One region of the Paenibacillus sp. EPM92 genome, then DNA from elsewhere that is predicted to be linked to it. Evidence: riboswitches for the same ligand, from Rfam matches in the RefSeq annotation. Region 1 holds a riboswitch; each other region holds the start of a gene.
The links. A riboswitch is a leader RNA that binds a small molecule or an ion and turns the genes downstream of it on or off. The one in region 1 is predicted to bind cyclic di-GMP.
Positions count from the first base shown of each region.

Region 2: linked by a shared signal. The riboswitch ahead of JMF85_RS01615 (bifunctional diguanylate cyclase/phosphodiesterase) and the one ahead of folE (GTP cyclohydrolase I FolE) in region 1 are both predicted to bind cyclic di-GMP.
Region 3: linked by a shared signal. The riboswitch ahead of JMF85_RS00475 (response regulator) and the one ahead of folE (GTP cyclohydrolase I FolE) in region 1 are both predicted to bind cyclic di-GMP.
Region 4: linked by a shared signal. The riboswitch ahead of JMF85_RS23430 (hypothetical protein) and the one ahead of folE (GTP cyclohydrolase I FolE) in region 1 are both predicted to bind cyclic di-GMP.

Region 1 is NZ_BCPS01000068.1:146,287-153,663, forward strand. It holds gene JMF85_RS15795 (LytR/AlgR family response regulator transcription factor) at 1-519, shown strand, start outside; gene JMF85_RS15800 (carbon starvation CstA family protein) at 704-2,764, shown strand; gene JMF85_RS15805 (CstA-like transporter-associated (seleno)protein) at 2,769-2,963, shown strand; cyclic di-GMP riboswitch class I at 3,199-3,283, shown strand; gene folE (GTP cyclohydrolase I FolE) at 3,362-3,946, shown strand; gene JMF85_RS15815 (6-carboxytetrahydropterin synthase) at 3,963-4,778, shown strand; gene JMF85_RS15820 (SDR family oxidoreductase) at 4,780-5,499, shown strand; gene JMF85_RS15825 (ATP-binding protein) at 5,658-6,449, shown strand; gene JMF85_RS15830 (alpha/beta hydrolase) at 6,466-7,377, shown strand, end outside.
Region 2 is NZ_BCPS01000009.1:79,007-86,383, reverse strand. It holds gene JMF85_RS01615 (bifunctional diguanylate cyclase/phosphodiesterase) at 1-2,432, opposite strand, end outside; cyclic di-GMP riboswitch class I at 2,608-2,694, opposite strand; gene mreB (rod shape-determining protein) at 2,872-3,939, shown strand; gene JMF85_RS01605 (LLM class flavin-dependent oxidoreductase) at 4,225-5,235, opposite strand; gene JMF85_RS01600 (YqkE family protein) at 5,401-5,661, shown strand; gene JMF85_RS01595 (DUF1284 domain-containing protein) at 5,743-6,162, shown strand; gene JMF85_RS01590 (metallophosphoesterase) at 6,248-6,757, shown strand; gene JMF85_RS01585 (hypothetical protein) at 6,810-7,112, opposite strand.
Region 3 is NZ_BCPS01000005.1:11,922-19,298, reverse strand. It holds gene JMF85_RS00500 (TVP38/TMEM64 family protein) at 1-173, shown strand, start outside; gene JMF85_RS00495 (F510_1955 family glycosylhydrolase) at 232-1,281, shown strand; gene resA (thiol-disulfide oxidoreductase ResA) at 1,290-1,811, shown strand; gene JMF85_RS00485 (class I SAM-dependent methyltransferase) at 1,847-2,437, shown strand; gene JMF85_RS00480 (urease accessory protein UreH domain-containing protein) at 2,622-3,365, shown strand; cyclic di-GMP riboswitch class I at 3,614-3,699, shown strand; gene JMF85_RS00475 (response regulator) at 3,792-4,505, shown strand; gene JMF85_RS00470 (hypothetical protein) at 4,745-5,302, shown strand; gene JMF85_RS00465 (helix-turn-helix domain-containing protein) at 5,536-5,865, shown strand; gene JMF85_RS00460 (RNA polymerase sigma factor) at 6,455-6,874, shown strand; gene JMF85_RS00455 (DUF6075 family protein) at 6,993-7,377, shown strand, end outside.
Region 4 is NZ_BCPS01000095.1:8,172-15,548, reverse strand. It holds gene racE (glutamate racemase) at 1-34, shown strand, start outside; gene JMF85_RS23455 (M14 family metallopeptidase) at 110-1,312, shown strand; gene JMF85_RS23450 (hypothetical protein) at 1,441-1,674, shown strand; gene ytvI (sporulation integral membrane protein YtvI) at 1,886-2,998, opposite strand; gene JMF85_RS23440 (iron-sulfur cluster assembly accessory protein) at 3,160-3,462, shown strand; gene JMF85_RS23435 (YuzB family protein) at 3,519-3,740, shown strand; cyclic di-GMP riboswitch class I at 4,099-4,191, shown strand; gene JMF85_RS23430 (hypothetical protein) at 4,281-4,574, shown strand; gene JMF85_RS23425 (DUF2935 domain-containing protein) at 4,699-5,511, shown strand; gene JMF85_RS23420 (THUMP domain-containing class I SAM-dependent RNA methyltransferase) at 5,690-6,871, opposite strand; gene JMF85_RS23415 (O-methyltransferase) at 7,000-7,377, shown strand, end outside.

The DNA.
Region 1 (7,377 bases):
CAGGTGAAGATCGTCTTCTCCACCGCCTATGACCAATATGCCGTCGATGCGTTCAAGGTGCGGGCTTTTCACTATATGCTCAAGCCATTCGACGAAGATGACTTGGACAGCGTCTTCCGGGAGCTGCGCAAAACGCGGACGGGAACGGGGACGAAAGCCCCAGCCATCCCGCCGGCCGGAAATTCGTGCGTCAAGCTGGCGCTCGAAATGGAAGAAGGCATTAAGTATGTGTCCCCGAAGGACATCATCTATATTAGCAAGGAGGGCAAGTATGTCCAGGTTCATATTCGCGATAAAGCCTATCACGTTACGTACACGTTGGTAGAGCTGGAACAGAAGCTGGAGCCGTTCGGTTTCTTCCGCTGCCATAAGAGCTATCTCGTCAATCTGGCCGCCATCGCCGAGCTGAAAACGTGGGTCAACGGGGCCTACAATCTGCTGATGGACGATGAGGCGCGAAGCACGATACCCGTCAGCCGCAATTATGTGAAAGCGCTGCGTTTGAAACTTGAAATTTAACATCATAGATGACAAATTCGGCATGATGCGCTTCAGGCGTATCGCGAAGACTCCAAACGATTTATACTATTTGCAAGCGCTCTCAAAACAAACCGGTTGGAGGAATGCAAGACGTACAGCCAGCTTGGGCCTGGTTCGTACGGACTGTGTTCGCGCGACAATAACGCTTACGAGGAGTGGGATCATGAAAAACAAATGGGTTTCGTACGGGGTTTGGGGGCTGATCGCGGCGTTAGGCGCGCTAGGGTTCGCGATGATCGCGCTTGCGAACGGCGAGAAAATTTCGGCGGCCTGGCTCATCATAGCCGCAATCTGCACTTATGCTTTTGGTTACCGTTTCTATAGCCGGTTCATTGCCAGGAAGATCTACGAATTAAACGACAACCGGGCAACGCCGGCCCATGTGCATAACGATTCCAAGGACTACGTCCCGACGAATAAATACGTGCTCTTCGGCCATCACTTTGCGGCGATCGCCGGAGCCGGTCCGCTGGTCGGTCCGATTTTGGCCGCACAAATGGGGTATTTGCCGAGCATTCTGTGGATTATTATCGGAGCTGTACTTGCGGGCTGTGTGCAGGACTTCGTCACGCTTGTCGGATCCATGCGGCGGGACGGGAAGTCGCTCGGTCAGATGGCGAAAGACGAAGTCGGCCGATTCGGCGGCACGTTAGCTTCTATTGCAACGCTGGCGATCCTCATTATCATCGTCGCCGTACTTGGACTCGTCGTCGTGAAAGCGTTGGCGGAGTCTCCGTGGGGAATGTTTACGATCGCCATGACGATGCCGATCGCCATCTTCATGGGCTTCTACATGCGATTTATTCGACCGGGGAAAGTCATTGAGGGCTCCATTATCGGTTTTGTTCTATTGATGATCGTATTATGGGCAGGACAATTTGTTGCCGCCAATCCGGTGCTGGCGAAGATGTTCACCTTCACCGCGCCGCAGATCGCCCTGATGATGGTCGTATATGGCCTGATCGCTTCGATTTTGCCGGTGTGGGTACTGCTTGCACCCCGAGATTATTTAAGCTCTTTCTTGAAAATCGGCGTCATCATTTTACTGGCGGGCGGTATTTTGGTGACATTGCCGGAGCTGCAAATGCCGGCTGTGACCAAGTTTATCGATGGGACCGGTCCCGTATTCTCCGGCAATTTATTCCCGTTCTTGTTCATTACCATAGCATGCGGCGCCGTTTCCGGCTTTCATTCCCTGATTTCTTCCGGGACGACACCAAAGCTGATCGAAAGAGAAAGTCATGCGCCCTTCATCGGATATGCCGGTATGGCCGCGGAATCCTTCGTCGCCGTCATGGCCTTGATCGCCGCGTGCGCCTTGGAGCCCGGCATTTACTTCGCTATGAACTCGTCGCCGGCCGTTATTGGAACCGATCCCGCTGCCGTCGCCGCCAAAATTTCATCCTGGGGCTTCACGCTGACACCGGAACAAATTACGAACACAGCCAAAGAAATCGGTGAAAACACCATTCTCTCCAGAACGGGCGGGGCGCCGACGCTTGCCGTCGGCATGGCGGAAATCTTTTCAACATTCCTGGCCGGGGCCAAGGCATTCTGGTACCATTTCGCGATTTTGTTCGAAGCGGTCTTTATTTTAACGGCTGTGGATGCGGGCACACGGGTAGGACGCTTTATGCTTCAGGATTTGATCGGCAACTTCTACAAGCCGTTTGCTCAAACGAAAGTGTTCAAGTATAATTTCCTGGCTTCGTTTATTGTTTGCTTGGCCTGGGGCTACTTCTTGTATCAAGGAGCCATCGATCCGTTCGGCGGCATCAATTCGTTGTGGGCGCTGTTCGGGATTGCGAACCAAATGTTGGCTGCCATCGCTCTCGCCGTCGCGGCGACGATTATGATTAAAATGGGCAAGGCCCGCTACGCTTGGGTAGGAATCGTGCCGTTCGTGTTCCTCGCGGTAACGACATTAACGGCCGGCTTCCAAAAAACGTTCTCCTCTCAGGCAAGCATCGGCTTTTTGGCGGCTGCGAAGAAATACCAGGACGGGATCGATCAGGGGCAAGTCATCGCGCCTGCCAAAAATATGGACGTCATGCATCAGATTGTGACGAACAACTATATCGATGCAGGCCTCACGATCTTCTTCGAGATTGTGGTGATCCTGATGATTATTGAATCTTTACGCGTCTGGTACAAAATTTTGATCCAAAAACAAAAACCGGTATTAAAAGAAGCGCCGTTTGTCAAATCTACTTTTGGAGCCTGATGCCATGAGAACGATAACGAGCTTTGCCAGCAAGGCCAAAGCGACAATCAAGGTCATTTTCAGTATTCCGGACTATGAGAAATACTTGAAGCATCAGCAAGAGCGCCATCCGCATGAAACCCCTTTGACGGAGAAGGAGTTCTATATGCTGTCACTTCACGAGCGTTATGAAAGCGGTAAGATCAATCGCTGCTGCTAACAAGGAGAGACGGAGTAAGGCGGGTGCATGCAGCCCGTCTTGCCCCGTCTCTTCGTTTATGCAACCTGTGCGGCTTCATCCGGCTTTGGCATCAAATGTCGAAAAATGCGCGATAATATCACGTATTTTTCGACTTTATTCTCATATAGCGTCGAATAATGTCGTTATATCAAAGATTTCAATAAAGAAATCATTGCTTATCTAGGTATAATAGACTATACTTGGCTTATATTCTTAACGATAATGGCAAACTCATCGAAAGGTGGGGACGCAAAGCTTCGGGTCTAAGGCGGTAACGCTATGACGGCTGGGCCGCCGAATTAGGGACGGATCTGTATATACGAATCCAGTTCTATTCGGACTGGATTTTTTGTTGTTTCTAAGGAGGGAAATACTAGATGACCATACGATCAAATACCAATTTGGCAAGTAAAGATGCTCTTGAAGACAGCATTCGAACGATTCTCGAGCAAATAGGGGAAAATCCGGACCGGGAAGGTCTGCTGGATACACCGAAACGAGTCGCGAAAATGTACCGGGAAGTGTTCTCAGGTGTGGGGGTGAATCCGGAATCGGCGCTGACGACAACGTTCGAAGAGGAGTACGACGGGATCATCACCGTAAAGGATATGACTTATTACACCTTCTGCGAGCATCATCTGATCCCGTTCTATGGAAAGGCGCACATCGGATATATTCCGGATGGGAGAATCGTCGGCTTAAGCAAATTTGCCAGATTGGTAGAGCTGGTCTCGCAGCGTCCGCAGGTGCAAGAGCGCATGACGCAGCAAGTTGCGAGTGCCGTATTGAATGTGCTGAAGCCGAAGGGTGTCATCGTAACCGTGGAGGGAACTCACTTATGCATGTGCGCGCGGGGCGTGAAAAAACCGGGAACGTCTACGGTGACAACGGTGAAGAAGGGGATATTTGCCGACAACGTCTCGCTATGTGAAGAGTTTGACCGTTCCATATCCAGAGCCTAGGAAGGGGGAAACGGCGATGCTTTATTTATCGAGAAGAATCGATTTTTCGGCAACTCACGTTTATCGGGTTCCCCAGTGGAGCGAAGAGGAAAACCTCCGGGTCTTCGGGCGCTGCAGCAACTCCAGCGGCCATGGGCATGATTACAAGCTGGAAGTGATGGTCAAGGGACGATTGAATGAAAAATCCGGGATTGTTGTCAATACAACGGATATTAAACAAATCGTGAGTTCATTTGTGGAAGAGGAGCTCGACGGGAAGTTTTTGGACCGTGAACATTCCTATTTTCAGCATCGCATACCGACTACGGAAAATGTAGTTGAGTACATCTGGAATTCGCTGGAACAGCGGTTTCAAGATTGCGAATTGCACCGGATTCAATTACATGAAAACCACTATTTAAGTTCGGTAAAGGAGGCGGGATGCTTGATACGACTTACACGCAAATATCACTTTTGCGCTGCGCACCGATTACATAGCGTGCATTTGTCGCCGGAGGAGAATAAGAAATTGTTCGGCAAATGCAACAATCCGCATGGGCACGGACATAATTATTACCTTGATGTCACCGTCGAAGGCGAGCCGGATCCGGTAACGGGCATGATCATGAATTTGGCGGATTTGGATGCCATTGTGGAAAGAGAAGTGCTCGATAAGCTGGATCATAAGCATCTGAACCTGGATACGGCTGAATTTAAAGAGTTGAATCCGACATCCGAGGTCGTAGCGCTCGTGATCTACAACATGCTGCGACCGCATCTTCCCAAGCTCCGAAAAGTCGGACTGTGGGAAACGGAAAAAAATTATTTCGAGTATTGCGGACCGGGTGAATGAGATGATTGACTTTCTGCAGCTCCAAGGAAAAACCGTTGCAATTACCGGGGCGTCCCGCGGGATCGGCAAAGAAACGGCATTATTGCTCAGTCAATTGGGAGCGAATCTTGTGCTGGGAGCAAGACATGAAGCCGAATTAAAGCAGGCAGCCTCTCAGATGAATGCGAATACGCTAGCCGTACCTTTGGACGTAACGAATGAAGAAAGCGTTAGCCGATTTGCCGAAGAGGCGATATCGCGGTTCGGCACCATTGATGCACTCATCAACAGTGCGGGCACAGGGGTGTTCGAATCGGTGTTGACGATGTCCAGTGACGATTTCGATCGAATGATCGCCGTTAATTTGAAAGGTACGTTCCTCGCCTGCCAATATTTCGGAAGGCATATGGTTGAAAACCGTGCCGGTAAAATGATTAACGTCGTATCTGTCGCCGGCACGACGGCACTGCCCGGCTGCGGCGGTTACTCCGCTTCGAAATTCGGGGTACTGGGATTAACGAGAGTATTGCAAGCGGAATTGAGGAATAAAGGCATACAGGTAACGGCCGTATTGCCCGGCGCGGTAGCGACTCCATTCTGGGACCGGATGGAACTGAAGCCGGATGCATCCGACATGATTCCCGTTCAATCGTTAGCCAAGCATTTGGTGTATCTCTTATGTCAACCAGAAGGTTCGGTCGTTGATGAAATGACGGTTATGCCTCCGCTCGGGATTTTGTAAAGGGGGAAGTGTCGATTGTGAAATCCATATTTCCTAAATTTTTTGGGAATTTTCATGCAGGAGCTCTAAATGCGCGGGCCCCTCTACCTTCCCCCTTATCAGGCGATAATATCCATGATCATCAACGGCGCGCCTTGATTGGATGGATTGCCAATCGTATGAGTCAACATCTGAATAGGGGTAAAGGGGAATCGGGATTTCTGATCTACCTGTCCTTCACTGCAGCGGAGAACGAACCTCAACCTAAGAACGATGAGGGCCGGTATTTATTATCACTGGCTGCTCGTTTGGTGGAAATGGTGGAGAAGCAGGAGGATGTTTATCTGAAAATAAAGGAAATGCATCTTTCGGATCGGCATCATCGCTGCTTCTTGAAGACTTATGAAGAAATTAAACAAGATCTAACCCAATATATCCCTTCCGCTCCTACAATCGAGCCGGTCGGCCATCCCGAAGAGGATGAAGTATGGCAGGTGTACCGCGACGTGATGTATGCCATCACGCAGCGAAAGTTTCTGCTGATCCGCAAACATGAGGTGGAGCCATACAAGGCAGGCAAGCTATTGTGCACAGCCCCGGTTATCGAACGATCGGACATTCCGAAAGCCAGGGAGCTCGCCAAACAAAGTCTGATCGGTATTGGGATCCCGCAGACCGCGATCATGAGCCATCTCCTTGTTATTTCTGAGGCGATTACGAATATTCTCAAGCATGCTCGCGAAGGAAAGATGACCATGTTTATAACCGACGCTGCCATCCATCTCCTCGTGGAAGATCAAGGGCCGGGCTTTCCGTTAAAGCATCTTCCGAATGCTGCGCTCATGGCGGGTTATTCGACAAAAAAATCACTCGGCCAAGGATTCACGCTCATGATGAAAATGACGGAACGGGTGCTGCTTTCCACGATTCCCGGTGAAGGGTCCTCCCTGATCCTCATATTTAATCGTTAAGGGAGAGTACGAAGCTATGATACCGGATGACCCGACTGTAAAGGGCACCATTCAAAAAACATTGATGACCTGCCTTCTTTTTGAAGGCTTTTGGGACCGCTGGATTGCCCATGGCATTCGAAGAGAAGACGTCGCTGGCTTTCAGCGACGGTTAACAAGCGCCGAAGCTTGGAACGGGATTTTGCAGAAATGCGCGGAGGATTTTGCGAAGCAAGCGATCTTCCTTCAGGCTCAGCAGGACAGGAAGGAAGCGGAGGAACATTTCCGCATGGCCGGCTTGTACTATAACCTGCTGCAGTGGCTGTACCCCACAGGGGATGAGAAGCGAAAGTGGTTTGCACGCTGCAAGGAGCTCTTTCAACGGGCGGATAGGCTTTCCGAGGATCAGATCCTGGAGGCCGTCATCGACGTCGACGGAAACGATTGCTTCGGCAGAATCCGTGTGCCTGAACGGAAGAAGGGCATCATGGTCATCGTCAATCCCATTGATTCCTCCAAAGAAGAACTGTTCACCTACGAGACGGATTTCGCAAAGCTGGGTTTCGTTACGATCAGCTTTGACGGGCCAGGGCAGGGGGAAACTTATGTACGCACGTCATTCAAGGCCACCCGTCTTCATTGGGAAAAGTTTATGAATCAAGTCATTGACTACGCATCGAACCAATACCCGGGACTGCCTCTCGCTTTATTCGGAACCAGCTCAGGCGGCGCTTGGGCCATCGAAGGAAGCGCTCATCCGAAAGTGAGCAAAGCGATCTCGGTAAGTCCTGCTTGTGCAAGTGGTGTGAGGATGCCGGATTATTTCATGGAGCGTATGGCTTATATCCTCGATGATTCCGCACAAAGCCTGCTGCCGAAGCTGGATAACTTCGATAATTTCAGCCCGATTCTCCTGTTTCATGGAAATAAGGACGTGATGGTCAAGGAT
Region 2 (7,377 bases), on a different contig from region 1:
TCCAGCTCCAGATATTGCGGCTTCAGTCCGGATTCCCGCAGTACCCGGGGGATGAGCTCGACAAGGTTTTGTTCCCGGAATTGTCTGACGGACAGGTTGACGGAAACGGAAAATGGCGGATATCCGGCATCCTGCCAAGCTTTATTTTGCGCGCAAGCCGTATATAAAACCCACTCTCCGATCGGATTGATCAGCCCCGTCTCTTCAGCCAGAGGAATAAAATCGGTCGGAGGAATCCAGCCGCGTTCCGCATGTCTCCAGCGAATCAAGGCTTCCAGCCCGCTGAACGTTCCTGACCTTACATTCATTCTGGGCTGATAGTAAAGCTCGAATTCGCCATGATCCAACGCTTTACGCATCATGGTTTCCAGCGTCATTTGATTGCAGGAAGCCTCATCCATTTCGGACGTATAAAATTGATACATGTTCTTGCCCTTGTCTTTGGCGGCATACATCGCTTGATCGGCATTCTTAAGAAGCGTTTCCTGATCTTCCCCGTCGTCCGGATACATGCTGATTCCGATACTGGGGGTGATGAACACTTCGTGACCGCTAATCAGGATAGGAGCGGTAAACAGATCAAGCATGCTTTGCGCGGCTTGGGCGGCTTGTTCACGGGTCATGTTCGGGAATACCGCAGTAAATTCGTCTCCGCCCATACGAGAGAGGAAATCATTGCTTTCGATGCTGCCTTTCAGCCTTTCCGCGACTTGCTGCAGCAGAAGGTCGCCGTTCCGATGTCCAAGGGTATCGTTAATCACTTTAAAACGATCAAAATCAATAAAAAGGATGGCTGCCGTCTGCCCGTTACGTTTACTCTGCTCTAACGAAACTTCCAATTCCTGATTGAACAGCACCCGGTTGGGAAGGCCTGTTAAATGGTCGTAATAGGCAAGATGCTGAATTTCACGAAACATGTAGTGAAGTCTCTCGGCCATGATCCGGTAATTCGCAATGAGAATCGTAATTTCGGTCAATAGGCTGCTGGGCCAATGAACGGCGTTTTTCTCCAATATTTTATTGGGTAAGTCCGTTGTCGTATGCGCTAACCGAATGATCGGCCTTACGATCGAACGGCTGATGAAGAAGGACGTAATGATTGCGATCAGTCCGCAAATCAACAGGATCGTAAGTGTTTTGATATAGGACTTGTACAATCCGTTCTGATAAGGCGCAAACGACGATTCCACGATGACGGTCCAGTCCCCAAGGCCTGATAACGGCGTGATCTTGATGTATGACGAGTTTCCCCACCGTTTCATCGGATTTTTGATATTTTTGGGGAGCCAATAGTAGAAGCCGTCCTTCAAGTCGTGAATCTCGCCGTCTTTTTTCCAGTCATATTCCTGCATAACGGCATTCGCGGAACGGGTACTGGCGATCACGTGCCGGTTGCGGTCCACGATGGTAACATGGATGTTCGTATATGTTGTGAGTGCTTGAATTCTTTGGCTAATATAACCGAGATCCAGGGCCCCGCCGGCAATGCCCTGGAACTGCCGGCCGCTCATGATCGGAGCGCTGATATTTACGACGGGTTCGGACACGCCGCCTCTTCCAGCGAAAACATCGGAAATGACAAGCTGTAAGCTTTCTTTGTTTTGTATAAAGTACAGCCTGTCCGAGAAGTTCAAACCGAGCGTAGGTTGGCCGTTCATATTATGTAAGGGATAGAAGGTTACGGTTGTTCCTGCAGCATTGGTGATGAACATATTATGAAAATCAGGAAAAATTTGTTTAAAATGAGCAGTAAGCCTCTGCAGAGCCTCTGCATCGTTCAGATCAGTTTCAGCCGCGAGATTGGAAAATTGCTCGACAGCCGACACATGAACGTTTCTCCAGTTGCTGATATCGTTCTCAATGATTTCCGATTGGCGTTCCGCCGCTTCCTGAATCGCCGCATCGGTTTTCTTAATCTCCTCTCGGCTCACCATGATCATGACAAGCAGCAGGGGAAAGACGATTAAGGCGACAAAAATGTTAAAAAGAATATCGTACAAAGAACGGGACGTTTTTTTGGAGGTTCGACCGGTCCCCATGGGAGCCCTCAAATAAGTGAGGATAAGGCTTGCAATCAAAGCATTTAAAATACTGTTGACAGCATCCTTAAGCATAACTGTCAACGTAGCCGTAGCGTCCATCTGCAATCCATAATGATAGGATAACCAGATCATCGGCATGCCCAGCAGGATCCAGAACAACGCGACCAGGAAGACGAAGTTGCTGATCTTCTGCCGGTAGAAGAGGCCGACGAATATCGTCTCTGCAATAAAGACCAGCATAGCATACGGATGATTCCATAAAATTAAGGTAGCGCTGCTTGCGAGAATAGACCCGATCAATCCCCATTTAAATCCATAGAGCTTCATGATGAGCCATACAAAGATGCTGCCGAATATAAAGTCGACTCCATAAAATAGAGACAGGTTCATGATGTTTCCCAAACAAGCTAAGACCAGCAACAGGACCAGGTAAAAGAATGAAACGACAGGTGAAGAAGTTCTTGTAAACAAAATAGCTGCTCCCATCCACGATAGTTTTGATCCATACCTTGTGAATGACAAACCGCCCACTAAGCAAAAAACACTACCGAAAGGTAGTGTCTTAAATTGCAACCCAGCCATCATCGCAGAAACTGCGGAAGACCTGTGGCTTTGCGTCCCCGCCTTTCGAACGAGTTTGCCGTAGGTATTTAGTTCTATATCATTTAAAAATAAACGATCTGTCGTATTTTGTCAAAAATATTTGAAGATTTTCACGATTTTTGCTAGTTACCCCTCAAATTTGCAAGTGAAGCAGAATACTATAGAAGATCCGGCTGATCCACCTCCAAATCGCGCATCGGGTTTCCAATAAAGGAGGAGAAGTTTCATGTTTAAACGATTTGACAAGTTATACGGTATTGACTTAGGAACGTCAAACACGGTGATCTTCGAGCAGGGTAAAGGCATCGTGCTGAGCGAACCGTCTGTAGTCGCCTTTCATCAAAGCACCGGCGAATTGCTGGCCGTAGGCGCGGAGGCGCAAGCGATGATCGGACGAGCTCCCGCTCATGTCGACATCACCTATCCCTTGAGGAATGGCGTCATCGCCAATTTCGATCTGACCAGCAGCATGCTTCAGCATTTTATCAAAAAAATACAAGGCCGCTCGTCTTTGCTGCGAAGCTCTCAAGTATATATTTCCGTGCCTTGCGGCATTACCAATGTGCAAAAGCGGGCCGTTGAAGAAACGATCGTCCATAAGGGAGCCAAACGGGCGATTGCGGTCGAGGAACCGCTGGCTGCTGCGCTTGGGGCAGGACTTCCGATTGACGAGCCGATCGGTCATTTGGTGCTCGATATTGGCGGAGGCAGCTGTCAAGTGGCCATCTTGTCGCTCGGGGGCATTGTGGCCAGCCATACGGTGAACCGGGCAGGGATGTCTCTTGACCTAGATATTATGGATTATGTGAAACGGCAGTACAACCTGGAGATCGGGGAACGAACGGCGGAAGAAATCAAGAAACAAATCGGAACGGCCCGTGCTTCCTCCGAAGAACGTACTCTCGGCATTAAGGGGCGGGATGTGATTAACGGATTGCCCCGTTCGATCCAGTTGAGCTCCCGGGAAATATACACGGTGGTGGATGATTTCCTGCAGCTGCTGGTCGAAGCTATTCGCGCGACGTTGGAGCGGTGCCCGCCCGAGCTTGCCGGGGATGTGGTGGAGCAGGGGATTCTGCTGTGCGGAGGCGGCGCTCTGCTGGAAGGAATTGATGAACGGATCCGCGAGGAGACCGGGGTTCCCGTACATATTGCCGAGCATCCGCTTGAATGTACCGCTCTCGGCACCGGCATGATGCTCGGCGCGCACAACAGCAAGCGCGTACCGGCGTGGCGGGAGGCCAAACCGGAATCGGCGGTGCAGCAGGATGCGGGCCAGCAAGCCGAAATGTAAGGAAGCTGTGAACAGTCCATGGGGCGGCTGCCGGTCGGCGGCAAGACGATCGTCCGCATCCATGACAAGGAAATGACCTGCGTTATTCACAGGCTTATACACATTACTAACAGGCTATCTCATCTTCCTGTGCATAGGTTTTAGTACATTCATTAACATATCCACAATCGAGGTTATACACAGGTTAAAAGAGAGTCGGTTATCCCGGGCGGAAGTCGCCGGGACCGGATAGATCGAGCAAGCGACCGTTCCCGGTCTGTATCGGGGAGCGGTCGCTTGTTCGGTTCATGGCGTCTGCGGAAGCCCGAAGGCGTCGGCCAGCAGACGGTAGGAGTGTACGCGTGCGCCGAAGTTGTGAATCGGGGAGACGATCATCAGTTCATCGGTGCCGTACCGCTCGGCAAAATCGAGCAGTTGGGCCTTGACGCGGTCGGGCGTGCCTACGAAGCGGCGCTCACGGGCCCCGCGAATGCGCAGCAGGTCGTATTCCGTATACGGATAGTCCATAGCCGTCTGTACGGAAGGGAAGGCATGCTGGTCGAGGCCGCTGCCCAAGCGAAGGAAGAACAGATCCGAGCTTGTCGCCAACCGGTTCGCTTCGTCCTCCGTATCGGCGCATACGACCAGGACCGCAGCAAGGGCTCGCGGACGATCGTTCAAGCTCGACGGTTGAAAGTGCTCCCGGTAATACCGGATCGCCGCTTCCCCGCCGGGCGCGCCGAAGAACTGCGCGAATCCGTAGGCTGTCCCCTGTTGGGCCGCGATTTTGGCGCTCTCATCGCTTGAACCGAGCAGCCACAAGTCGGGAGCGGTTGCGATCGAAGGCGCCGCCTGCAATTTGGCGTACGGATGATCGGGAGGCAGCGATTCGTACAAGAACCCCGTTAAATCGGCGACTTGCTGGGGATAGCGGTCCGTGTCTACATATTTATGCTCCTGCAGCGCTCGCGTCGCCAGCGGCATGCCTCCCGGTGCGCGGCCGAGTCCGAGATCGATGCGGTTCGGATGAAGCGCCTCAAGCAGCTTGAAGTTTTCCGCCACTTTATAAGAGCTGTAATGAGGCAGCATCACGCCGCCCGAGCCCACACGGATGCGCGAGGTCGCCGCGGCCAGGTGAGCGATCAGCACCTCCGGACTGGAGAAGGCCAGCATCCTGCTGCCGTGATGCTCGGATACCCAGTATCGGGCATAGCCGAGCCGGTCCGCTTCTTGCGCCAGCCGCGTCGTTTCCTTCAACGCATCCGCGGCGGTTTGTCCTTCGCCGACTTGGCATTGATCCAAAATTCCGAGTTTCATGGTTCGCACCTCCGATTCATGTTCTAAATCTAAGAGTAATGAATTCACTATATTTTAGCAAGCGATGTATTTTTAATAAGTAAATGCGAACCATTGCCGGGGGACCGCGCAGTAGTGCGACCCGGTGAAACCTGCTATAATGTGGATGAAACCGAGGTGATGGATATGGTCAAGAAAAAACGGCCGACATCCGCCGCTCAGCCGGCTACTTCCGATAAACCGGCCACGTTGAAGGATCTTCTGAATCCGGATATCGTGAACAAGCTGAAGGCGCAGGCGGACGATATGAAAGCGGAAGCGGCTAAACGCGAGGAAGCCGCCAAGCAAAAAGCGGCGGAAGCCCGCAAGGCCGAAGAGAAGCGTCTCGAGAACGACTTTGATCATTTGCTGAACAACAGCGGTCTCGACTGGCGCCAATATAAGTAAGAGAAGATCAGGCTGCCCGCGGGGCAGCCTGTTGTTTCATGACACCACGGACCGCAAGTAAGGGGAAGGATGGGACACCGGATGATTCGACTTCGAGGGCATCATTTATTATGTTTGCTAGGCTACCGGGGGATGGGCTACTCGCCCGACTTTTGCACCAACATGACGGCGATCTATGAGCGGCTTCGTGAACAGACGCAGACGCGGGTCGTGCTGGTGGAGGGGCCGGACGACATCTGCGCCGCATATCCGAAGGACAAGCCCCCACACTGCGAAGAAACGAGCGTAGCGCATCGCGATTCGCGCGTGCTGGAGAAGCTCGGGCTGCGGGTCGGCCGCGAGATGAGCTGGGCCGACGTATGCGGCGCGGTCGATGAGACGATGGAGGCAGGCGACATCGGGCGGATCTGCGCCGGCTGCCCTTGGGAGCCGTACGGGGTATGCGAGGACGGCGTGCAGCGAATCAAGCGGGGCGAGGAGCTGCCTCCGGTAGGGGCGTAACCGGTGCCGGGCTGCGATGCGATTCCGGATCGAATGAGGGAACCGATGGTTAGAGGCAGTATTAAGGATCGACAGGGGGGATACGATGGCGAACGTATTTATGATCTCCGATCATCACTTCGGCCACAAGCACATTATCGATTTCGAATCGAGGCCGTTTACCGGTAGCGAAGAGATGACGCGAGTCATGACGGAGAAGTGGAACGCTGTGGTGGGGAAGGACGATCAGGTGTTTCATCTGGGCGATTTCTCGTTCTTAAATATGGAGAAAACGAAGCAGATCGTGTCCGCTCTTAACGGGTACAAAGTGCTGATTCTCGGCAACCACGACCGGGGCCGCGGCCGCCGCTGGTGGCTCGACGCCGGGTTCGATGAAGTGAGCGAGTATCCGATCGTGTACGGCGGATTTTTCTTCCTGTCCCACGAGCCGATGTACATGAACAAGCATATGCCCTACGTGAACATTCACGGTCACATCCACGGGCAAAAGTACGAGGGGACACAGTACGTCAACGTTAGCGTCGAGCATTGGGACTATACACCGGTTCCTTTCGACACGATTAAGGCCAGGGTTGTGCCGAGCGAAGAACAGTGAGCCGGAGCTGCCTTTCTTGCCGCCTGCTCCCCGCCGCGGCCCCGTGTCTGGTTTATAACAGCTTAAAGCGCTCCAAATGATCCCATAACCGCTCCCGGCGCAATATTTCCTTCTGTTTCGGTCCGATCAGATCGTAGTGCGGATAGGGCGGGCGGTTATGGATATACGCGGGATTCAGGCCGTTGCCGCGGCACCATGCCTCGAGTCGTTCGAGATCCGCACAACCTACCTTGGTCACCGACGTAATGCCCGGAAACCGCGGGTCCAGCCAATAATGCGTCAAATAAGCGATTTCCCCGCGCGTCACCGCTTCCTTCCACGCCGTCAATTCTTCTCGTTTAATTCCGAATGCCATGCGCCGCTATCTCATCCTTTGCACAGTGGTAAGTTACTGTTCATTATATCAAGACTATCGTCGGGTTGCGATCTTCGCCCAGGACGTCATGGGGAACGATGGAATAGAGAAACAGAGGGGCAGGGCAACAAAACAACAGAGAACAGAGAACGAGCAGGTGGGCAAGACAGAAAGAGACCCGCGAGCGCAAGGCTTGCGGGTCTTAAAAGTTTATATATCAAAAGGGGGTCGAGTTCTATTATAGGCGGGGAAGCTTAAAGACAGA
Region 3 (7,377 bases), on a different contig from region 1:
TGCCTTTTACCGATTTTTTTCTTATTACTTCGCTGGGCAAAGCCCCTTCCATTGCGTTGGAGACAATGGTGGGACATGATTTGATTCGCATCGGCGAATATTATCCCAGACTATTAATTTCGCTTTTTTGTTTATTATTAATTTATTTGTTATATAGAAAGAAACGAATATGAGACAATGTTCAGTTGCATTAGATTTGACTACATCATTACAGAAGAAGGGAATTTCATTATGAACACATTATTAATTGGAACAGGTGCATTATTTGTTCTATTCTTTGCATTACATTGGAACGCATCCCACAAAGTAAAGCAGCTCAAAGATGTGAAGAGGCAGGAAGACCGATATCAGCGACAGAAGTGGACCAAAATAGCAACCGGATTCAGGTGGGCATGGGTCGCATCTCTAATCGCGGTCATCATTAGCGGCGTGTTGTCTTTGCAGGGAACGGCTTCAAAAACGATTACGTTGACGCATGTCCATGGTCTCGGTTATTCAGGGGACGGACAGCGAATTTTAATCCCTTCTCACCTCGGTTTGAAAGTTTACTCACAAGGGAAATGGTCAGACGGTCAAGGAGAAAAACACGATTATATGGGATTTACCACTGTGGACAACGGTTTTTATAGCAGCGGGCATCCGGCACAGGGTTCGAATAAAAGGAATCCTTTTGGAATTGTAAAAAGTTCAGATGAAGGTAAAAGCTTTGAAATCCTGGATTTGTATGGGGAAATTGATTTTCATTTAATGAGTGCAAGTTACAAGACGCACACCATTTACGCAGTTAACCCGGAGCCGAACTCTAGGTTAACAACAACGGGATTATATTATTCCAAAGACGATGCAAAGACATGGAACAAAAGCGAAATGACTGGAATAGATGTTGAACTGTCCGAACTGACATCTTTAGCTGTTCACCCGTCCGATGATTCAATCGTTGCAGTTGGAACGACAAAAGCGTTGTATGTATCCAAAGATTCAGGCAACCAATTCGAAAAAATAGCCGATCTACAGGTAACTTCTCTTACCTTTGGTATGGAAGGAAATATAATCGTTGGCAGCTACAAACAAAAAGGGGTTATTTATCAAATGGATCTGCAACAGAAACAGTTGGTTGAGGTGAATATTCCAGATCTTGTTGAAGATGCAGCATCGTATATTGCACAGAACCCAACGAATACCAAAGAACTTGTTTTCGCCACTTTTAATCTGGATGTATATATATCCTTGGATGAAGGGATGAACTGGAGGAAAATTGCGGATAAAGGAAAAGGGGTTTAAGAATAACAGTGAAACGTAATCGAAGATGGATTCAAATTGTTGTATTGTCGGTCGTATTGGTAATTGGAGCTTATACAATTGGATCAGCGTTATTTAGATCAGATTCTTCCGTAAAAATTGGCTCAAAAGCCCCCGAGTTTAAGCTTTTTGGTTTGGATCAACAGGTTCATCAATTAGCAGACTATGAAGGGAAAGCACTGGTAATCAATTTTTGGGGTACGTTTTGTCCGCCATGTGTGAACGAGATGCCGGCTCTGCAAAAACAATATGATCAATGGAAAGACGACAATGTGGTAGTGCTTGGCATTAACTTAAGTGAAAGCCGGGTTACAGTACAAAGTTTTATTGATCGATACGCGATTACGTTTCCGATCATTATCGACAACGACAACGAAATCCGAAACAAATATAATGTTATGTCTTATCCCACGACGTTTTTCGTAGATTCATCTGGCGTGATCAAAGATAAATTTATTGGTGAGATGAAAGAACAAGATATCCTCATCCGGATAAATCGATTATTACAATAATTGCTTCGTGAGCAGTTTATGATCAGGAGGCTGCAATGGATAAATTATTCAACAAATATTATGATCGGTTGATGCAGCCGCTAGAAACAAAAATATTCGGCCGGATAAGAAAACAGCTTCTTTCTAAGGCGAAAGGAAAAGTGCTGGAAATTGGCTCAGGTACGGGTATTAACTTTTTGTACTATGAGTTTGCAGATCAAGTCATTGCAATAGAGCCAGATCCAATGATGTTGGAGCAATCCCTAATTAAAGCACGTGAAGCTACAGTTCCGATCGAAGTGGTACCGGGAGATGCCCAAAAACTACCGTATCCAACCAATTCGTTCGATTCAATCGTTGGAACACTAGTATTATGTACGATACCTGACCCGGCGAAAGCTCTGGCCGAAATCCATAGAGTATGCAAGCCTGAAGGAACGATTTTAATTTTTGAACACGTAAGGTTAAATCATCTGGTCCTTGGTAAAATACAAGACTGGTTAACGCCCGTTTGGAAACGATTATGTGTTGGTTGTCATTTAAACCGCAATACACTTGAAACCGTTGAACAAGCAGGTTTCAGAGTGGTGCAAACGACGTCGATGTGTAGGGAACTGTTCCTAGTAATTGAAGCAAGAATAAAATAAATTGGAAATGTGAGACTGCGGTGAACGATAAAGCGGCAGTTATTCTGGAAATAAAATAGACTGCTTTTATGTATCCGCGAAACACTACGTTATGTAGTTTATAATAGATGCTTGTCAAGGTTCGATGTGTGATGAAAGCATAACTGCCAAATCTATTTAACGGATTTTGGGGGGTGAATAGTTAATGTACTCCTTTTTTAGTAAAATTAGCGCCTTCCTTAGCGAACCATTCGTTAACGCGGCGAACACTGATATCGCCTTTCTTGCGGCGCTGTTTCTCGGTTTTGTTGGTTCGGTTGCTCCTTGTCAAATGTCAGCGAACGTTGCGGCTATTACTTACTTTGGGCAGCGTCAAGCGCAAGCAAGGTTGTCGTGGCCCGAAACGTTCATGTATTTATTAGGGAAGATGATTGTATTCAGTATTTTCGGTGCTTTGTTTTGGTTTTTCGGTCAAAAGATATCCACTGACATGATCCCTTTATATTCTTTTGCAAGAAAGCTGCTTGGGCCGTTATTGATTTTAATCGGATTGTTTTTGCTTGGCTGGATTCGGCTTCCTTTTCAACTTGGGGCTCGAGTGGCAGGATTTTTTGAAAAATTGGCCGATCGAACCGGAGGAAGGAGCGGAGCCTTTCTAATGGGGATTGCATTTTCGCTAGGATTTTGTCCAACAATGTTTGTTTTGTTCTTCGGTTCGCTTATGCCTTTGGCATTGCAATCAACATATGGCGTAGTGTTGCCATCTGTTTTTGCAATCGGTACCGCAATGCCGTTTTTACTAATTGCCGGGTTTGCTGTAGGTTTCGGGTTAGATCGAGTCATTGTTAAGCGTGCCAAAAGGTGGGGGTTGTGGATACAAAAACTTGCGGGTGTGTTATTTATAGTGCTGGGCATAAGCGATACCTTGACATATTGGACTCTAATGTAAATCATGGGAGGTGCCAACGGAAAAATAATGCAGAGTGAGAGCCACGAGTAGTTGATTAGACCTATTGTGTGATCAAGAAATTTTTCGCGAACTTACAATTTGTGACGCTTCTATAGTTTATCCTGTATCATTCGATATGAAATGATATAGAATCGACAAATATCAACACATTTAAACACGTGGGACTTAGGGCGGTGCCAGAAAAATAAAAATTATGGTATTATAAGGCTATGATTTGGAAGAAATAATAGGAAAAATGGCAAACCAGATCGAAAGGCTGGGACGCAAAGCCACGGGTCTTCTGCACTATTGCAATGATCGCCGGGTTACCCTCACAAATCTCACATCTACGAAAAACTAGACACGGCCGTTTGAGGGTACGTGTCTTTTTGTCGTGATTCTAGAATGAATACGAGGTGATGATATATGGAGGAGCGTGTACGCTATGCTGCAAAAGTTGAAGAAGTCATGCGCTGGCAAGAAAGCAGGATACAAGTATTGCTGGTGGACAGCGACCCCGTATGGCAACAACGGTTGACGGCGTTGATCGATGCTGAGCCGGATATGAGTATATCTCATATTGCAACAAACAAAGAATCGGCTATTCGAGCCAGTATGCAATTGGATTTAGACGTAATGATTCATGACCCGGTGTTACATTCGTCGCAACAGGATGGATTGGATACAATTGCCGAAGTGTTGAAGATCAAATCACTGCCAATCATTATCTTGACTTCACTCTACCAGCCCGAGATCATTGTGGATGCAATGCTGGCCGGAGCGATCAATTATATTACCAAGATCAATTATGTGGATGTCGCAAGTGCCGTCAGGGAAGCGTATCAAGGGCAATCCTCCCTTCACGCCGATGTTGCATCCATCATCCGTAATGAAATTGGACTTGTTAAGCGAAGGGAATTGCATCGAATACTGACTCCTACTGAAAAAGAAATCTTGCAGTTGATCGGTTGGGGCTATACACAACCGGTAGTTAGAGAATTGCTCGGAATCACGTCTAACACAATGAAGACGCATGTTCGCAATATCATTCGCAAATTCGACGTATCTTCCATTCGCGAAGCAGCGGAAAAAGCGAAACGTAGGGGCTTGTACGATCAACTAGATCGCATCACCTGTTAGCGATTCGTTTCCGATTCGAGCCGTTTCGCGATGGTTTGACAACCAATGATCTGTTGGTATGAGGGAAAAATCACCCTCCTCTTTCGAATGTATTATTGGTAAAATGTGGACAAATGCAGGTATCTACAGAGGAATTTTATTACCAAGTTTGTAGGAGGTGAGAATCAAAAATTGACTTAAGTTGCGAAAAATGGCATCCTTACTGCTTCCTCCACTTTACTAGAGAAGGGACGATGATAATGAAAACGGAGCGTGAACAACCTATAATCATGACGATTAACAGGCAGGCTGGCGGAACAATTTCAGGCAGCATGCACAGCAAGGAGGGAATTGTGATGACGCTGACCCAGCACCCCGTCCCCTATGAGAAAGTAGAATTATGGCTGAAGTCTTACAAGGACTGGAAGGCGAGACTGAAGTACATGCAGTCAGAACTGTCCTACATCCCTGAATTAACGCGTACGCTACAAATGGTTGCGGCTCACAGCAGCGGCAGAAAACAGGAAACGGTTTTACGGACGGTTATACGACGTATCGAAATCACCGAACATGAAATCCCGTTGCTGCTATCCAGAATCGGTTTGATCGACTATGCTTTCTCGGCTCTCACCCCGGAAGAAAGCTTGTTCATTCGGTTACGATATATGGATCAACTGGCGCTTTCAGACGCCATGAGCCGCCTAGCACTTTCCCGCCGCGCGTACTTCTACCTTCGAAAGCGAACATTGCACAAAATCTATATGAAAATCAAAGATCGGGCGGTTTTGTTGGATTTGGATTCGTCCCAAAATGATTGACCGGTTTCAGAAGATGCATATGCGCATCTTCTTTTTTTGCGTCCATTTTTCATTTTAATACGTTTTTATTCGTTACGTCCAATCCCAGTAAATACGATTAATGTCTCGCCAATTGATTCAATGAGTATTGAGGAGATTATAACACATACATTGGATACTGAGAATAGCGAATCTATCGAATGTTCATTTGACTTACTCTGCCTTATAAGCTGAAAGAATAAGGTGGTGGAAATGTGAACTCAATTCGGGATTCGTTAGGTCAGCGCATTCGCACATTGCGGGAACAATACGGATGGACGCAAGAGCAGCTTGCAGAGCGGGCAGACCTCCATCCTAATTATATCGGACAAATTGAACGCGGGCTAAAGAACGTTTCATTGGATAATATTTATAAACTGGCTGTTGGTTTGCGCATGGATTTGTCTCAGTTATTTGTTTTTGAGAATCGCGAACTTCCAGAGCCGTTGTCCCAGATTGGCCAAATGCTACAGCATTGTTCCGAAGAAGATTTAGATTTTCTGATTCAACACATCGAGCATTTGTTGAAGTGGAGACAAAAGTAAGTAACTGCTCGAAAGGAAGCGCCGGAACTGCATCGAACATGCACCGAACGCAGCACTGGATTTGCTCTCTTTTTTGCACAAAGTCTGCACGCGTTATGCACATGATCCGTGTTATGATGTTAGTGTGGACAGGTTGTGCAACCACAAGCATCATGAAGACTGGTTGTCCCTTTCATCAAGCGCCGTTTCTTTCCCTGCTATCCCAGTGGGAAGAAATACGGCGCTTTTTTTATTTTGTTACTGATACAGCAGTCGTCGACTATATTCCGAATGTAAAGGAGTTGAACTAAACATAGGGCAACGCCAACCATCAAAGGCCCGCACAATTTCTCGCACGGTGTTGCCAGGTGAGAAAGGGAGTTGATGTTGATGTATCCCGACGACACATAATAACAAGCGGCGAATGATTCATCGGCATGCGTGGAATCAAGTTTATCAAGTCTTACGATCAGACCTGGTCGCAATCAAGCGTTGGCACGCTCTGCGGCAAGGTCTTTTTTGTTGTCCTTCCCGCTTGTCAGGAAGCGTCGGCTGTCGCTCTCCCCCCTCTGTTTTGATTGATCAAACAAACCAAAACGGAGGGACGAGTATGAAAAAGATCAATTTGAAAGACATATATCCTTTTTGGAAAACGGATGTATGGGTTGAAGTGGATGACGAGGTGGCTCAGGAGCTGCATCGGTTTGAATTAATTGAAAGCGCATACAAACTGCGCACGTATCGTCACCGGGCGTATTACTCGCTGGATCGAAACGATGGAATTGAGAAGGACGTTCTTTTTCTTTCGATTTCGCCGGAGGAGTACTATGAACGCAAGCTCTCCCGGCAACAGCTTTACGAAGCGTTGTGCCAGTTGCCGGAGAAATCGGCCAGACGAATTTATGCACACTTTTTTCTAGGCATGAGCAAAGTCGCTATTGCCAGAGCTGAGCATGTCGATGAACGGGCCGTTCGTAAATCTATTAAACAAGGCTTAAAGATAATGGAGCGTCTACTCAAAAACATGTGATTTTTCGTCATTGGGTCCGGTTTTCCCGTCAGAATGAAATGTTATATAGAGGATCTTTTCAGACAGCGGCTGGTTGCATCCAGCCGCTCATCATTCTCGGTGAGAGGGGCAAGTATCGATGCATCCTATTCGATTTCGGGATGAAGAACACGAGAGGTTCTATCATCAAATGCTGGCTGAAAGGAAATGCAACGACGGCTATCATCGTGCGCTTTTTTACACATTGGGCATTTCCCGGGAAACTAGGAGTCATGTACGTGATTTGTTTGATTTTTCTAACGGCGGCATTAATCCCAAGGGCCTTTCGGCCCCATGGCAAACCGGCAGTTCCATTCGAATATGTCGGCTCGCCTTTAATCTATGGAACGGGTGGACCGAACCAGGTGGGGAACGCTTCTCCACTCCCAACGAATTATTCGATTGCAGCTACGCCCCTTTCTTTTTCGAGGCAATTCATCTTCGTTATCCGGAATATTTCCGAAGTCAGGAAAAGATTTTCAAAC
Region 4 (7,377 bases), on a different contig from region 1:
GCCGGTCGTCTGGCAAGTATCGCATATTATTTAGTCCTCACGCATATTTTTAGATACCCCGGCCTCCGACCGGAAGAACGGGGAGGATGCGTGAAGGAGGACGGAACGTATGACATTTCCTTATGTCGTCAGGCGGGGAGACACATGGGAGAGGATCGCACAGCGGCATGGGCTTCAGGTTCAAGCCTTGATAAGGGCCAATACGGAGCTGCAGAAGGGCGGCGGATTGCAGCCGGGATGCAGCGTTCGGATTCCGAACGCTCCGGATTGCCGTTATATCGTCCAAGCCGGGGATACGTTAGCTGAATTGGCGGGGCGCTTTCAGATCGGGCTGAGCGATCTCATGGAAGCGAATCCGGACGTCAACCCCCGGTATTTGCGGATCGGACAGACCGTTCGCTTGCCCGTGTGCAAGGCCGGTCCTATCGTCGATACGACGGTTCCATTCGGTTATCAGGAGATGATGCGGAGCCTCGAGCTTCTCGGGTATCGCTACCCGTTCCTGGAAATAGGCTCGATCGGTCAAAGCGTCATGGGCAAGGACATTCCTTACGTCCGCATCGGATGCGGGATGCGGCACCTTCATTATAACGGTTCGTTTCATGCGAATGAGTGGGTGACCAGCCTGCTGCTGATGAAATTTACGGAGGATTACGCGAACGCCTGCGTGCAGGCACAGTCTTTCTGCGGCTCTGATGCGGGCAGGCTGCTCGAAGAGACTTCTCTCTGGATCGTGCCGATGGTCAATCCCGATGGCGTTGAGCTGGTGCTGCACGGAGCGGACCCGGATCATCCGCATGCCGGGCAGCTGCTCGAATGGAACGGCGGCTCGGACGACTTCTCGGGATGGAAAGCGAACGTTCGCGGCGTCGACCTGAACGATCAATTTCCCGCTTATTGGGAGACGGAACGCGACCGCCGCGACGTACCGGGACCCGGACCGAGAGATTATACAGGGCCGAGCCCCTTGTCAGAGCCGGAAGCTTCGGCGATGGAACGATTTACGCGGGAGCGCGATTTCCGGCTGGTGATGGCGTTTCATACCCAGGGCCGGGAAATTTATTGGAATTACCGCGATTACGAACCGGCGGAGTCGGAACGTATCGCACAGCGTTTCCAGCAAATTAGCGGATATGCAGCCGTGAAGTTAACCGGCAGCGATGCCGGATATAAGGATTGGTTTATTCAAACCTACGGGCGCCCGGGATTTACGATTGAAGCCGGTTATGGAGTGAATCCGCTCCCGTTGTCGCAATTCCCGATTATTTATGATGAGCTGCTTCCGCTATTGACGGAAGGGCTGATGGTTTAGCATTTCGAAGCCGCCGAGTCCGTCCGTCTCGGCGGCTTCTTTGTGCGGGGAGCGGAGTTTGGGCAAACGGGTTGCCATGAGGTATAATCGGGGTAAGACGACTTGGACAGGAAGGGAGACCCGAGGCGATGTGGAAGCGATTGTTGTCACTCCGGCATTGGGGTCATGTATTTCGGCGCATTTGGCCGCTGCTGCGTTCCCCGCGGGTTCCGCTCGGAGAGAAGCTGTTGTTCGTGGTGCCTGCGCTTATTTATTGGATCATGCCGGATCTGCTGAATTTCATCCCGATTGACGATGTAACCGTTACGCTGCTCTTGATGAACTGGTTTACCGATAGAGCCGAACGGAAATACGGCGCTTAAGGCTGCGTCCTCGGAAGGTCAAACCACAAGAAGCGGCCATCCGCTCAACAACTGAATAGGTTTAAAGGGAACCTCGAGGAATCGGGGTTCTTTTTTTGTTCTTTGTAAGAAACGCTATGCGGGCTGCGACATATCGATTCACCGCTTTCCATGGACTTCAGATGCCATCAACCGGCTTGTGAGCGTCCGAATCCGGTTGAGATGTGCTGCATTATTTGATAGACGACGGATCGGGCTCGTACTCTTCGGCCGGCATCCGGATCCATCGTTTTAAATACCCTTGCTCGTACAGCGCTTTAACCAGAATGATCAGCACGGGCGATAAGATCAAGCCGGCCACGCCGAAGAGAGACAGCGAGACGATCATGAACGAAAGCATCGTGAAGGCGGACACGCCGAGGGAATCGCCCGTAATTTTCGGTTCCAGAATTTGTCTCGTTCCAATCACAACGACGAGCAGCACAGCCAGCCAAATCGCGAGCGTCGTTTGTCCGACGACCAGCAAGTAGATGATCCATGGAATGAACAGCGTCGAAACGCCGAGCAGCGGGAGCACGTCGAAGATGGCCGCCAAGAGCGCGATCGAGAAGGCGTTGTTGACGTTCAATATAAGCAGCGCGATGAAGATGACGATAAAGGTCAGGCTGATCAGCTTCGCCTGCGCTTTAAGGTAGGTGACGATGCCCAGCAGCACGTTCTCGCGGAGGAAGTGGAACGCTTTTTTAAACGTTTTCGGCGTTTTGTCCGAAGCGATCCGCTTCCAGGATTCGATCTCGATGCTCAGGAAATAGGCCAAAATAATACCGATCACGAAGTTCACGACGAACGTGGAGAACGAGGTCAGCATGGCGAACAAGCTCGTTAAGAACGTACGGGCGATTTCGGTCGTCTTCTGAATGATCTCCGCGGAGTACTCCTTGGCCTTCTCCACTAAATTCAAATCGACCGGAAGCGTCCCGATCAGTGACTGTACCTGGTCGGAGCGGTTGATGAGCTCTTGCTCCAGAACGACGGCGTAATCGGGCAGCTTGTCGGCGAGATTGATGATCTGGGTCGTGAAGATCGCGCCGAGTCCGGTCATGGCACCTAGAATGACCATCACGAAGACGAGGGTGGAGATGGCGGAAGCGATCGATTTCTTCAACCCGCGCCGGTTCAGGAACTTGGCGAACGGCTCGATGATCAAGTAAATGACGAACGCGAGGAAAATCGGGGTCGCGATCCGATACAGATGGCTGAAGGCGAACATGAACAAATATACGGTAAGCACGAGCAACGCAATATCGATAATCGTTTTGTAATATTTGCGATAAAAGGGAATCATTCGTTAACCTCCATTCATTATCTTCCATATTAAAAGACACCGACTTGATTCGCAAGTGAGGCCGGCTTGTACATACATACGGAAACAGCGAAGAACGGTTGCTTTCGGCGGCCCGATTCTATACAATAAGAAAAAACGCACAGTAGGAGAAGTGACTGGACATGAAATGCAAGATTTCGCGCAATGCGGCCAAAGTGTTGTTGGCCGAGATGGAGCAAGAAGAGAATAAAGAATTAAAGCTTCGCGTGTATGTGACTCATGCGCATGGCGACCATGCCCACTACGGACTCAGCATGGATACGCCGACCGAGAACGATGTCGTCGTTTCGACAGATAAAGGAATCGACGTTATTCTGCAAAAGGACGAGCCGCTGCTCGACGGCGTTCGGATCGATTATTTCTATGTGCCGGAAGAAGGATTCGCGGTAACGAATCCAAGCAAGGGCAATAACGGGGACCACTAGCACATCGTTCACAGGGAGTTCCCCGGTGTCAGCCGCTTGAAGAAAGGAATTACCGCATGGTCAACGATATTCGCGTTTGCGACAAATGCAAACATATGAGAATGAAAACCGCCGTTCCGAAGCTGCAGAAGCTTGTGCCCGACGCCGAGATCAAAGTCGGCTGCAAGTCTTATTGCGGCCCGTGCTCGCGGTTTGCCTTCATCTTCATTAACGGCCGGTATGTAACCGGCAAGACTGAAGACGAAGCGATCGAGAAGGCGAGCAAATACGTGAAATAAATCATGCAAGAAGATCAGATCCTCGGGCCTCAGGGCACCGGGGATTTTTGATTTGACGCCGGAAGGGATGCGCGGCACGAATTTCGGCGTCCAGACATGATCCGGGGGCGGCCAATTTCCGGGACCGGTAATCGGGGCTATGTGCTCGGTCAATGGGGCGGAGGCCCGCTTTTTGTAACGGTTGCCATGATCGCGTTGACGGGTATCATTTTTTACTGGAAAGGGTACCGGTTATTCAAAATCATACAAAATTCCCAAATTTTTTTATGAAAATGGGATGAAAGAACTATGTATTCGTGACCTTCTATCTTATATTCTTAATAAAGAACATCTCCATGAACAGACACAATTCGAGCGCACTCGATAAGGGCAACCCGGACGAAAGTCTGCGGACGCAAAGCTATAGGGGCTTAGGCGCAGGAGAGCAGTGCTATGCCAGCCAGTTGTCGAAGGCACGGAGTGATCGCGATCCTTTCAACAGCGGCTCCCGACCAGGGGAGCTTTTTTTGGTGTGAATAGATGAAGGAGGAGAACCCGGCGATGGACCAGGAACGCAGCATCTTAAATAAGAAGGGGTTTTACACGAAAATCGGCGATGATTTCATCGGAGTCTTCCTATCTGCTGAAGGACCGAAATTGTTCATAAATCGTGACGTGTACGAGCTGACGTCCCCGCATTGGGATGTCGAGATGATTCGCGGGCGCAGCCGGCAAATCATCACGTTTTACTGGATGGGCGAAGTGAAGCTCTCGATCTGCTGCGAATCGAACCACGACGTATTTCTACCGTTGTTCGATTACTTGATGTGCCGTCCTCAGCTGAAGCACGCTTAGTATAGCTTAGGCAGCGAACGACTGCGGCTTTCTTTGAACCCGATTGGGCCTCTGAGCATACGATGTGGGGTGGCCGGATCATTCCCATCCGGCACGGAACAATCGGATCATTGGAGGCATGTTTGTGAAAAACTCGGAGGTTATCGAGTCGGCGTTATTTGAACATCGGTTTTGGCTTCAGGTGCTCGGTGATCATGCCAGGTTCATCCGGGTAAGCTTGCCGGTCGATGAACGGGAAGAGGCGCAGCGGGCGCTCGGCTTCGTTCAAGCATTCGACGACTTGCTGAAGAAGGCGCGTTCGGATAAGTTCCCGGCAGAGGCGGGAGCTTTGACGCAGGACGCGTACGGGCTGACACAAGACCTTCGCGCGTTCAAGCTGCGCTTGCTGGAGCGGCATTTGATCGGCAAGATCGCAATCCAGCTGCCGCCCGCGTTCTTGAGCCATATGGTGAACGAAGCAGAGGAGTATTTACGCGTACTGGGGTACTTGTTATCCGGGCGCCCGGCGCCGGTATTCGATGCGGTGCACCACCACATCGTATGGCTCCAGGACGCCTACGGCCATGCGGGCTCCATTGCAGCCGGCTTGGATATGACGGAATCCCGTTTGGTGGAACTGGCCAGATCGTTCGACCGGCAATTCCGCGAGTATTACCTGAAAGCGGTGGAACTGGCGGGCTTTCTGCGCACGAACATCAAGAAATTCCCGGCTTTAGCCCGGTTTAATAAAGAGGTTGAGCTTGAAATGACGCTGTTCAAGCAGTTTCTGAGCGAGCTGGAAGAGCTCCGTTTAAGCGGGCAGGCGCTCGGTGTGCTTTCGCCCTTGATGGCGGATCACATGGCTCGGGAGGAGTGTTATTACTTGCTTAAGCTGTCTCAGGTGTCGGAAATCAAAGCGATGAGCTGCGATCCGACGAAGCCGAGGACGGAAGTGTAACGAAACCCTATCGGCCGACGCCGGCAGCGCATCCGTTTACCGGGGAACGTACCCCGAAGACGGATGCGTTTTTTTGCATGGTTTACGCGCTGGAAGGGCGCATGCCAAAAAAAAGCTTAGGAGCGTCTGCCCTAAGCTTTTTTTGGCTGCTCCTCACAGCGTATAGGCGCAATCTGCATTAATTCCCGCTCGTACTCGAATCCTTCCGCCAGCCGAACAAGCCGCCCGGGGCGAAAAATTGGTATAACGCGCATTCGATGCGTCCGTTAAACAGCTTGCGCTTCTTATCGGCTTTTCGCCCGAGATAATGCTCCATTTGCTTGCTCGGGCTGAGGATGAAGGCCGACCAGTTCGGCAGCTGCTTATGCATCTGCCCGAATTGGCGCAGCGCGCGTTCGACTTCTTCGCGGTCGCCGAGCCTTTCGCCGTATGGCGGGTTCGTGATCAGGCAGCCGTAATCGCCGGCCGGCAGCGCTTTGCTGACCGGAAGCGTATGGAAGCGAAGCTCCTTGGCGAGGCCTGCGGATTTGGCTGCAGCTAACGCCACTTCGATGGCGGCGGGGTCGATGTCCGAGCCGCCGATTTGCAGCGGGATATCGTCCTTGACCAGATCAAAGGCTTCCTCCCGTGCTTCGCTCCATAACGCTTCCGAAATTACAGGCCAGCTCTCCGCGTTGAAGCTGCGCCGCAGGCCGGGGGCTATATTCCAGCCGATCATCGCCGCTTCGATCGGGATCGTGCCGGAGCCGCAGAACGGGTCGTAGAGCGGCCGTTCAGGCTGCCAACGGCTGAGCAGCACCATGGCGGCCGCCATCGTTTCCTTCAGCGGCGCTTCCGTCACCAATTTGCGGTAGCCTCTCTTATGCAGTCCGGGACCGGTCGTATCCAGCGTGATCGTGGCGATGTCATTGAGCAGCGACACCTCAATCACGTAACGGCCTTCGGTTTCGCGGAACCATTCCGTGCCGTACCGCTGCTTCATGCTTTCCACGACCGCTTTCTTCACGATGCCTTGGCAAGCGGGGACGCTGGACAATTGCGATTTGTGCGAACGTCCTTCGACGGGGAACTCTCCGTCTTCCGGAATCCAGTCCGGCCAAGGCAGCGCTTTGACGCCTTCAAACAAGTCGTCGAACGTGCGTGCTTCGAATTGCGCCATCTTGATCAAGACGCGATCCGCCGTGCGCAGCCATAAGTTTGCGCGGCAAACAGCGAGCAGGTCGCCTGTAAAAGTAACGCGGCCGTTCTCCACGGTGACTTGCTCGTAACCCAAATCGCGAACCTCGCGGGCCACGACGGCTTCAAGCCCCATGGGAGCAGTGGCGATCAATTCAATGGAACTAAAGGATGGGAAAGACATAGGTGAGTTTCACTCCGAATCAAACAAGTTGAACTGCGTTGGCAAAAGCCATACAATTACCTAGTATAGGCGATTCGCAATCATTATACAACGCGGCTCGCGATGAGAACGAGGGGAGGCCGGCAAGGATGGAATCGAATTGGACGCAGGAATCGTACGCGGATTCGTTATTTGACAAAGACGAAACGTTGGAGCGGGTATTGGAATCGATTCGTAAGCAAGGGATGCCCGAAATTTCCGTTGCTCCGGGTTACGGAAGACTGCTGACGCTGCTGGTGCGCATGAACCGTGCCGAGAAGGTGCTTGAAATCGGGGCACTCGGGGGGTACAGCGGCATTTGTTTGGCACGGGGGCTGACGGAGCGAGGGAAGCTGACGTCCCTGGAGCTGAAGCAGCCGTACGCCGATCTGGCTTACGAGAACCTGAAGCTCGCCGGCTTCGGCGAACAAGTCGAGTATTATGTAGGGGAGGCGCTCGACAGCTTGCAGCGGCTTGCCGAGGAGGGG